2 regions of the Janthinobacterium sp. GW823-FHT01H08 genome follow, and region 1 is predicted to be linked to the other one. Evidence: predicted binding sites of a transcription regulator. Region 1 holds the regulator's gene; the other holds the start of a gene.
The links. The regulator FNR, encoded in region 1, switches genes on or off when oxygen is low (the NO sensors DNR and NnrR bind a similar motif). The targets are predictions, from matches to a motif close to TTGATNNNNATCAA.
Positions count from the first base shown of each region.

Region 2: the regulator FNR is predicted to act here: its motif matches at 2,088-2,101, upstream of AC3RCG_RS12380 (hemerythrin domain-containing protein).

Region 1 covers NZ_CM179504.1:291,715-296,065, reverse strand. Annotated here, with positions in the region: gene AC3RCG_RS01250 (response regulator) at 1-1,567, opposite strand, end outside; gene fnr (fumarate/nitrate reduction transcriptional regulator Fnr) at 1,807-2,565, shown strand; gene AC3RCG_RS01240 (FixH family protein) at 2,692-3,216, opposite strand; gene ccoG (cytochrome c oxidase accessory protein CcoG) at 3,363-4,351, opposite strand, start outside.
Region 2 covers NZ_CM179504.1:2,746,279-2,750,629, forward strand. Annotated here, with positions in the region: gene AC3RCG_RS12370 (AGE family epimerase/isomerase) at 1-1,080, shown strand, start outside; gene AC3RCG_RS12375 (carbohydrate kinase family protein) at 1,077-2,009, shown strand; gene AC3RCG_RS12380 (hemerythrin domain-containing protein) at 2,273-2,725, shown strand; gene AC3RCG_RS12385 (diguanylate cyclase domain-containing protein) at 3,119-4,351, shown strand, end outside.

The sequences.
Region 1 (4,351 bases):
CGGCCACCACCACTTCGCCGCTCTCGGTAAACTTGATCGCGTTGCCGGCCAGGTTGACGAGAATTTGCTGCAGCCGCTGGGCGTCGCCCATGAGGCGGCGCGGCACGTCGGGCTCGACGGCAATCGCCAGTTCCAGCTCCTTTTCGCCCGCATTCATCGTCATCGTCGTGGCCAGCGTGTTCATGACTTCGTCGAGGTCGAATTCGACGGGCGACAATTCCATGCGGCGTGCCTCGATCTTCGAATAATCGAGCACGTCGTTGAGGATGCCCAGCAGCGACTGGCCCGCCACGCGCACCATGGTCAGATACTTGCGCTGTTCCGTATCGAGCTTGGTATTGCCCAGCAAATACACCATGCCCAGCACGGCATTGAGGGGCGTGCGGATTTCATGGCTCATGTTCGCCACGAAATCGCTCTTCGCGCGGTTGGCCGCCTCGGCCCGGTCGCGCTCCTGTTCCAGCTCCGCCGCGCGCGATTCGAGCTCCTGCTGCAAGCGGTCGCGCTCGCTCATCAGGCCGTTGAACGCTTCCGTCAGCTCGCCGATCTCGTCGCGCTGCTGCACGGGCACGGGAGTGAAACGGCTGCCGCTGGTGCGCAGCGCCTGCAGGGTGTCGCGCAGGCGCACCAGCGGCGAGAGCAGGCGCACGGTGACCCAGCCCAGCACGGCTGCCGCCAGCAGCGAGGCGAGGATGCTCCACAGCACCAGCCGGTACAGCACGCCGTCGAACGGTTCGAAGGCGTCGTCGAGGGGCAGCGAGGCGGCCAGCAGCCAATTTACGGATTTCAGGCGCTTGAAGCTGTTGACGGCCGTGATGCCGCGGCTGTTGGTGCTGACCATGGTGCCTTCGCCATCGTCCTTCAGCAGCCGGGTGGTCGTCAGGTTGGCGTTCGGCAGGCGCGGCTGCAGCAAACGGCTGGTGTCGGGATGCAGCACATAGCGCGGCACGGCGCCGCGCGTGAGGACGAAGTAATAGCCGCTCTTGCCGATCTTTTCCGAGCGCAACCTCCCCAGCAGGTTATCCTTGTACAGGCGCAGCACGCCGATCACCACGCCGGCCACCTGGCCATCGGCGCCCAGCACGGGCGCGACCATCTGCACGATGGGCATGCCGCTCGATTTGCCCAGCATCGGCTCGGTGATCATGGGCTGGCGCGTGCGCAGCACGGTCTGGAAATACTCGCGCTCGGCGACGTTGATGCCGGCGCGCCCCGCCACTTCCGGCATGTCGGCCACGACGGCGCCGTGCGCGTCGAGCACCAGCACGTCGTCGAACAGCACCAGCATCGAGCGGCGCGAATAGTATTCGCGCAATTGGGCGGGCTGGGTGATCAGTTCTGGCGGCTGCTGCCGGGCCGTCAGGGTGACGATCTGCAGCAGCATGCCCAGCTTGTCGTCGAGCTCGGCGGCGGTGCGGCTGATCAGGGACGACTGCTGGCTCAACAGTACCTTGGTGAAATCGTCGCGCATGTGCTGCACCTGGATCATGGTGACCAGCGCGATCATGGCGATCGAGGTCAGGCTGGTGGCCAGCGCGACTTTTGCTTTGATGCCGAGAGGCTTCATGATTTCCTTTTCAGTACCGGGCGGCACAGGCGGCAGATAATGCTGTCAGGAATTTTCCTATCAATACCCCAGCTTGGCAAGCGCCGCCACGCAAATTGCCCTCTCCGCATGGGCTTTTGACGATGTTGCCATATAATTAAAGTCGGAACGTCGTTTATTCAGCGAAATTGCGGTGAAATTGGCACACGGCAACCCTGTATGCAGTAAACTTGTTGTTGCATTTTCTAAAAGGTACCGACATGACTGAAGCGCTACTCACTCCAACCTCGCCCACAGTGACCGTGGAAGCGTTGCGTGCGCGATGCTCGACCTGCAGCATGCATCAATTGTGTCTGCCGATGGGCCTCGACGTGGGCGACATGGACAGACTGGACCAGATCATTGGCCGCCGCCGCAAGATCGTGCGCGGCGCTTCGCTGTTCCGCATCGGCGACTCGTTCCAGAACCTGTATGCGATCCGTCTGGGCCACTTCAAGACCTACCAGATCAATCCGGGCGGCGAAGAGCAGGTGACGGGTTTCCAGATGGCGGGCGAACTGCTGGGCATGGACGCCATCAGCGCCGACCGCCACCACTGTAATGCGGTGGCGCTGGAAGACAGCGAAGTGTGTGAAATCCCGTTTTCCAGCCTGGAACAATTGCTGGGCAATATGCCGACCCTGCTGCGCCATTTCCACCGCATGATGAGCCAGGAAATCACGCGCGAGCAAAGTGTCATGCTGTTGCTGGGCAACATGCAGGCGACGCAGCGTTTTGCCGCCTTTATCGTCAACCTGGCGTCGCGCTATGAAGCGCGCGGCTATTCGGCCAGCAAATTTCAGTTGCGCATGTCGCGCGAGGAAATCGGCAACTACCTGGGCCTGACCATCGAAAGCGTCAGCCGTTTATTGTCGAAATTCAAGAAGGAAGGCTGGCTGCGCGTTTCCAACCGTGAGATCGAGATCTTGCAGCCGGCCAAGTTAAAAGCTATTACAGCCGGCACCGACGTCTGCAAGTAACAGCACCGTCAAAACCTACTGCGCGTCGTGCTTTGCGGCCTGCGATGCTCGCTGTGCTATAGCACAGCTGTGCTTCTCAGCCACAAATCACTGCCGCTCGCTACGGTTTTTTCCCGGCGCTGTACGTTATAGCTCTTCATCCGCGTGCAGCGCGATGCTGCGTTGCACAGGCCAGGTCCAGATGCCGGACAGGCGCCACTCGCGTTTGTCGTTTTCCACCAGCACTTGCCAGCGGCTGCGCTCGAGCATCGGCAGCGTCACGGAAAAATTGCCGGCCGCATCGGGTTGCACCAGCAGCTTGATATCCTTTTCCGGCAGGGTCGCATGCGCCAGGTGCAGCTGCAAAGGCCCCTGGTACGCCTTGCCGAAGCTGTGCACGGAGCCGCTGAGGCGCGCTGCAGCGACGTCATACGACAGGGTCGTATCCATGGCCAGGTCGCTGGCGATCGTGTCGCGCTTCAAATCCTGGTTGATCGCCTTGCCCTGCTTGTAATAGTCGCCCACCACCAGCGCGTCGGGCTGCGTAAACGCGATATAGCCCATGAAGCTGCCGACGACCACGGACAGGCCGGGACCGATCATCAGCAGCCATGGCCAGCGATGCTTGTACCAGGGGGCAACGGGAGGTTGCAGTTTCAGACTGTCGGACATTGTGTTCTCCTTGGGGGTGGACCCTTTGGGTCCGACTCCAGCTTTTGCTTCCGGGTTGAAAATCAAGTGACCCTAACGCATGATTGATGATACCCCTACGGCGAAATAACGGGGTCGGACCCGGAGGGGCCGACCCCAAATCAACGTCACCGCGGCACGATGAACACCGCGCTTTCGCGCACATGCAGCGACGGGTCGTCCAGCGAGTGCAATTCGATCGCAATCTTGTTCGAGCCCTTCTCGCCGACGCCGTGCGGCACGCGCAGGCGGATCGGCCAGCCCAGCGTTTCCGTCGGCTGCAAGGTCACTTCGTCGCGCGTCAGCAAGGTCAGACCCGGCAAGCCGGAAGCGCTGATTTTGAAATGCTGGCTTTGCTCCGAGGTGTTCATGATCTGCAGACGATAGACGTTTTCGATCATGCCGTCTTCCACCTCGCGTCCCATCGAACCGCGGTCGCGGATCACGTCCATCTTCAGGGGCGTGCGCAGGGCCAGCGAGGTACACACGGCGATGATGATCAGGGCCAGGATGGACGTGTAGATCAGCACGCGCGGGCGCATGGCGCGCTGGCGGATCTGCTTCGAATTGAAGTTGTTTTCCATCGCATGGTCGGTGCTGTAGCGTATCAGGCCACGCGGCCGCTCGACCTTGTCCATCACCGTATTGCAGGCATCGACGCAGGCGGCGCAGCCGATGCATTCATACTGCAGGCCGTTGCGGATATCGATACCGGTCGGACACACCTGCACGCACAGGGTGCAATCGATGCAGTCGCCCAGCTTGTCGTTGTTGCCGGCCTTCTTGCTCATGGCGCCGCGTGGTTCGCCGCGCTTGGCATCGTAGGTGATGATCAGCGTGTCCTGGTCGAACATGGCGCTCTGGAAGCGCGCGTAGGGGCACATGTATTTGCACACCTGCTCGCGCAGCCAGCCCGCGTTGCCGTAGGTTGCCAGGCTGTAGAACAAGACCCAGAACCATTCCCAGGGACCGAAATTGAGGGTGGTCACCTCGCGCGCCAGTTCCTTGATCGGCGTGAAGTAGCCGACAAAGGTAAAGCCCGTCCACAGGGCGATGGCGCCCCATACCAGGTGCTTGGCCGTCTTCTTGAACGCCTTGCGCACGGAGGGGCCCTGCT
Region 2 (4,351 bases), 2.5 Mb from region 1:
GCTGCCACGCGCCACCTGGTCAGCAGCACGCGCTTCATCTTCAATTACGCCATGGCTTACCGCCATTTCGGCGGCGACGATTACCAGGCGGCGCTGCGCCATGGCGTGGCATTTTTGCGCGACGTGCACCGCGACCCGGACACGGGCGGCTACGCCTGGCAACTGTCGTGGAAAGACGGCGTCAAGACTGTGGAAGACGGCGCCAATCACTGCTACGGCCTGGCCTTCGTGCTGCTCGCGTATGCGCATGCCTTGCAAGCCGGCGTGACGGAAGCGCGCGCCTACCTGGACGAGACCTTCGAACTGATGGAGCAGCGCTTCTGGCTGCCCGAACACGGCCTGTATGCGGACGTGGCCAGCGCCGACTGGTCGACGCTGGACGGCTACCGTGGCCAGAACGCGAACATGCATGCGTGCGAAGCCATGCTGGCCGCGTTCGAGGCGACGGGCGAGGCGCGCTACCTGCACCGCGCGGAAACCCTGGCACACAACATCACCGTGCGCCAGGCGGGTCTGGCCAACGGCATGATCTGGGAACACTACAAGAGCGACTGGGCTATCGACTGGGATTACAACCTGCACGACAAGAGCAATATCTTCCGTCCCTGGGGCTACCAGCCCGGCCACTTCACGGAATGGGCCAAGCTGCTGTTGATCATGGAGCGCCACGCCAGGTTCATGGCCGGTCCGTCCGGCTGGCTGCTGCCGCGTGCGCGCGAACTGTACGACACGGCGCTGGCCAAGGCCTGGGATGGCGCGCATGGCGGCATCCACTACGGTTTCGGCCCGCATGGTGAAATCTGCGACGGCGACAAATATTTTTGGGTGCAGGCGGAAAGCTTCGCGGCCGCCGCCGTGTTGGCCGCGCGCACGGGCGACGACGCCTACTGGCAAAGCTACGACAAGATATGGGACTACAGCTGGAAGCATTTCGTCGACCACGAACACGGCGCCTGGTACCGCATCCTGACACCCGACAATCAGAAAATCAGCAAGGAGAAAAGCCCCGCCGGCAAGGTCGATTACCACACGATGGGCGCCTGCTATGAAGTGCTGAACGTGATCGGCGGTGCCGTATGAGCGCCGCCTTCCCGCGCGAATTTCCACAATTCGTGTCGGCCGGCGAGGCGCTGACGGACATGCTGCGCACGGGCGCGGACGCCTGGAGCAGCCAGGTGGGCGGCTCGACCTGGAACGTGGCGCGCGTGATGGCGCGCCTGGGCGTGCCCAGCGCCTTTGCCGGCGCCGTCAGCCTCGATGTCTTCGGCGACGCGCTGGCGCAAGCGACCGACGCAGCGGGCCTGGACATGCGCTTTTTGCAGCGCCGCGCGAAGTCGCCGCTGCTGGCCATCGTGCATGAACTGCATCCGCCCACCTATTACTTCATCGGCGACGACAGCGCCGACCTGCATTTCGACGCGGCGCAACTGCCTGCCGGCTGGATGCAGGGCGCGCAATGGGTGCATTTCGGCGGCATCAGCCTGGCGCGCGAACCGCTGGCGGGCAAGCTGGTGGCGTTGGCGCAGGAACTCAAGGCGGCCGGCGTGAAAATCAGCTACGACCCGAACTTCCGCATCATGATGGATGCGCGCTATGACGCCACCCTGCGCCGCATGACGGAGCTGGCCGACGTGATCAAGGTGTCCGATGAAGATCTGGCGGGCTTGTTCCGCCACGACGACATCGATGGCGCGTTTGCCATGCTGCGCGGCTGGAATCCCCACGCCACGTATTTGTATACGCGCGGGTCGCAGGGTGCGGCGCTGTACCGGGGCGAGCAGACATGGCAGGCGGCCCCGCCCGCCATCGAGGTGGTCGACTCGGTGGGTGCGGGCGACGCCAGCATCGGCGGCTTGCTGTACAGCCTGATGTACCGGCCCGATGCGGACGGCGGCCAGCACTTGCGCTTTGCCGTCGCTGCGGGCGCGGGCGCCTGCCTGGCGGCCGGCGGCTCGCCGCCTTCGGTGGACCTGGTGGAATCGCTGGCGCAGCGCACGCAGCTGCGTTAAGTCGTATGGCGCGGTGCGCCGGCAGGCAGGCGCACCACGCATATTTTTTACGCAATGCAAAAATTTATCATGGTCAGCTTGATCTGCATCGAAACGCGTTGACCTTCCCGCCAGGACTACCTTGACGTTGGCAATCCTCCTACATGCACGCCGCATGGCCCTGTCTAGAATGGGGACTTCATTGCACACCTGGAGAAAACATCATGGCCACCCAATCCCATCAGGCAGCGTCCGTTTCCCAGCAAAATGCCGGTATGCAAGACATGGATGCGATCGAACTGCTGACGCAAGATCATCAGACAGTGAAGGACTTGTTCGAACAGTACGAGGGCCTCAGCGACAGGTCGCTCGCCAGCAAACGCAAGCTGGCGCTGAAAATCTGCGAGGAATTGAGCAAGCATGCGATGGCGGAAGAGGAAATCTTTTATCCGGCCGTGCGCGACGCCAGCCGCCTGAATGAGGACCTGATCGACGAAGCCATCGTCGAACATGCCTCGGCCAAGGAATTGATCGCGCAAATCGTCGCCATGGCGCCCGGCGAAGACTTGTACGACGCCAAGGTCAAGGTCTTGTCCAGGCAGATCGATCAGCACGTACAGGAAGAGGAGGGCGAGATTTTTCCGCGCGCGCGCGAGGCGCAACTCGATCTGCTGGCCATGGGCGGCCAGATCGCGGCGCGCAAGGCGGAAATGCAAGTGCCCGGGATGCAGCCCTGAGCCTGCCTGGCCGCGTCTGACTAGCGCGCTGGCCCTGGCGACGCCCGTTACATCAAGGTAAGCGCCATCAGAGGATGCGTGGCGGGCGCCTGCTGGCGGCAGGCGGTTCGCCGCCAGCGGTGCAAGTGGTGGAATCGTTGCTGGAGCGTACGATATGGCGATGATGTGGGGATGGCGTGTCTATTCAGCGGCGCCAGGGCGCCCTTTTTGCGAGAATAGGCGTAAGATTTGCTCTCTTGCCATGTCAAGAGCCTGTTCTGGGAGTGTATTCATCCGGGGATAGGTTCGAAGTCATGCGCTGACCGATATGCCGTGCTTCCCATTGCCATGCATGGCGCCACTTGGCCGGGTCCGTGCGCTTTACAGAGCACGGGCGCTGAGAAGGAAGTCCGCATGCATATGATCTGGAAGTTTTTCAATCCCCGGAGCTTCAAATTCAAGATGACTGTGCTCGTGGGCGTACTGGTGCTGTGCGCAACGGGTTCTGTTGCGCTCACATCGCTGTCTGTCGCGCAAGGGCAGATGGTATCCGTCATCGGCAATCAGCAATATGCCTTGCTGACCAGTGCCGCGGCATATATCGACGAAGACTTGAATGCCAAGAAAGCGCTGCTCAAGGTGCTGGCGGAAGGGCTGCCTGCGGATGTGTATGAACATCCGCAGCGGATGCAGGCATTTATAGAAAATCATCCAACTCTGCGCGAGGAATTTTTCAATCTCGTCGCCTTTGATGCTACCGGGAAACTGATTGCCAGCATGAATGACCGGCGCGCGGCTGGCAAGCTCAATTTCGCTGCGCGCGAATATTTTATCGATACCGTGAAGCTCAGGGAAGGCGTGATATCGCGTCCATTCAAGAGCCAGCTGTCGGGCAAGCCCGTTGTGCTGGTAACCGAACCGATCTATGACAAAGCCGGAAAATTGCTGTATGTAATCGCTGGCGGTCTGAATTTGCAAAGCCCGACATTTTTTGGCCAGTGGGAGCAGCTCAAGCCGGGCAAGAGCGGTTATCTGTTCATGTTGACCGACGACGGCACGATACTCCACCATCCGGACCCGGCGCGCGTCCTGAAGCGGGTGCATGATGAAACGGGCGGCGCAACCCCTTCCACCTTGGCCGCATTGCGGGGATTCGACGGTTGGACGCAAGGTAAAACCAAGCTGGGCGTGCAGGCAATTATGACGTACAAGCATTTGCGCGCTGCAGATTGGATCATCGGCGCCGTCTATCCTGAAAGCGAGGCATTCACGCCGGTCACCGATATGTATGCCAAAGTCATCATTGCTTCGTCAGGCGTGGCCTTTCTGGCCAGTTGTGCCGGCTGGATCGCGGTGATGCTGCTCTTGCGTCCCTTGGGCGATCTGGGCCGGCATGTGGCGAGCATACGCTCAGGCAATGCCGATATTGCGGTGTTTGATATCGCCCGTAAAGACGAGTTTGGAAAGCTGAGCCGTGCATTCTATGCGCTGTCGCTGCAGAGGGAAGCGGCGGAAAACAACCTCGCCGCTCTGGCGCGTACTGACATGCTGACGGGCCTGCACAACAGGCGCATGTTTGACGAGGCGCTGGCCGCGGCATTGACGCGTGCGCGGCGCGCTGGCACGGGCCTGGCGCTGGCGTATCTG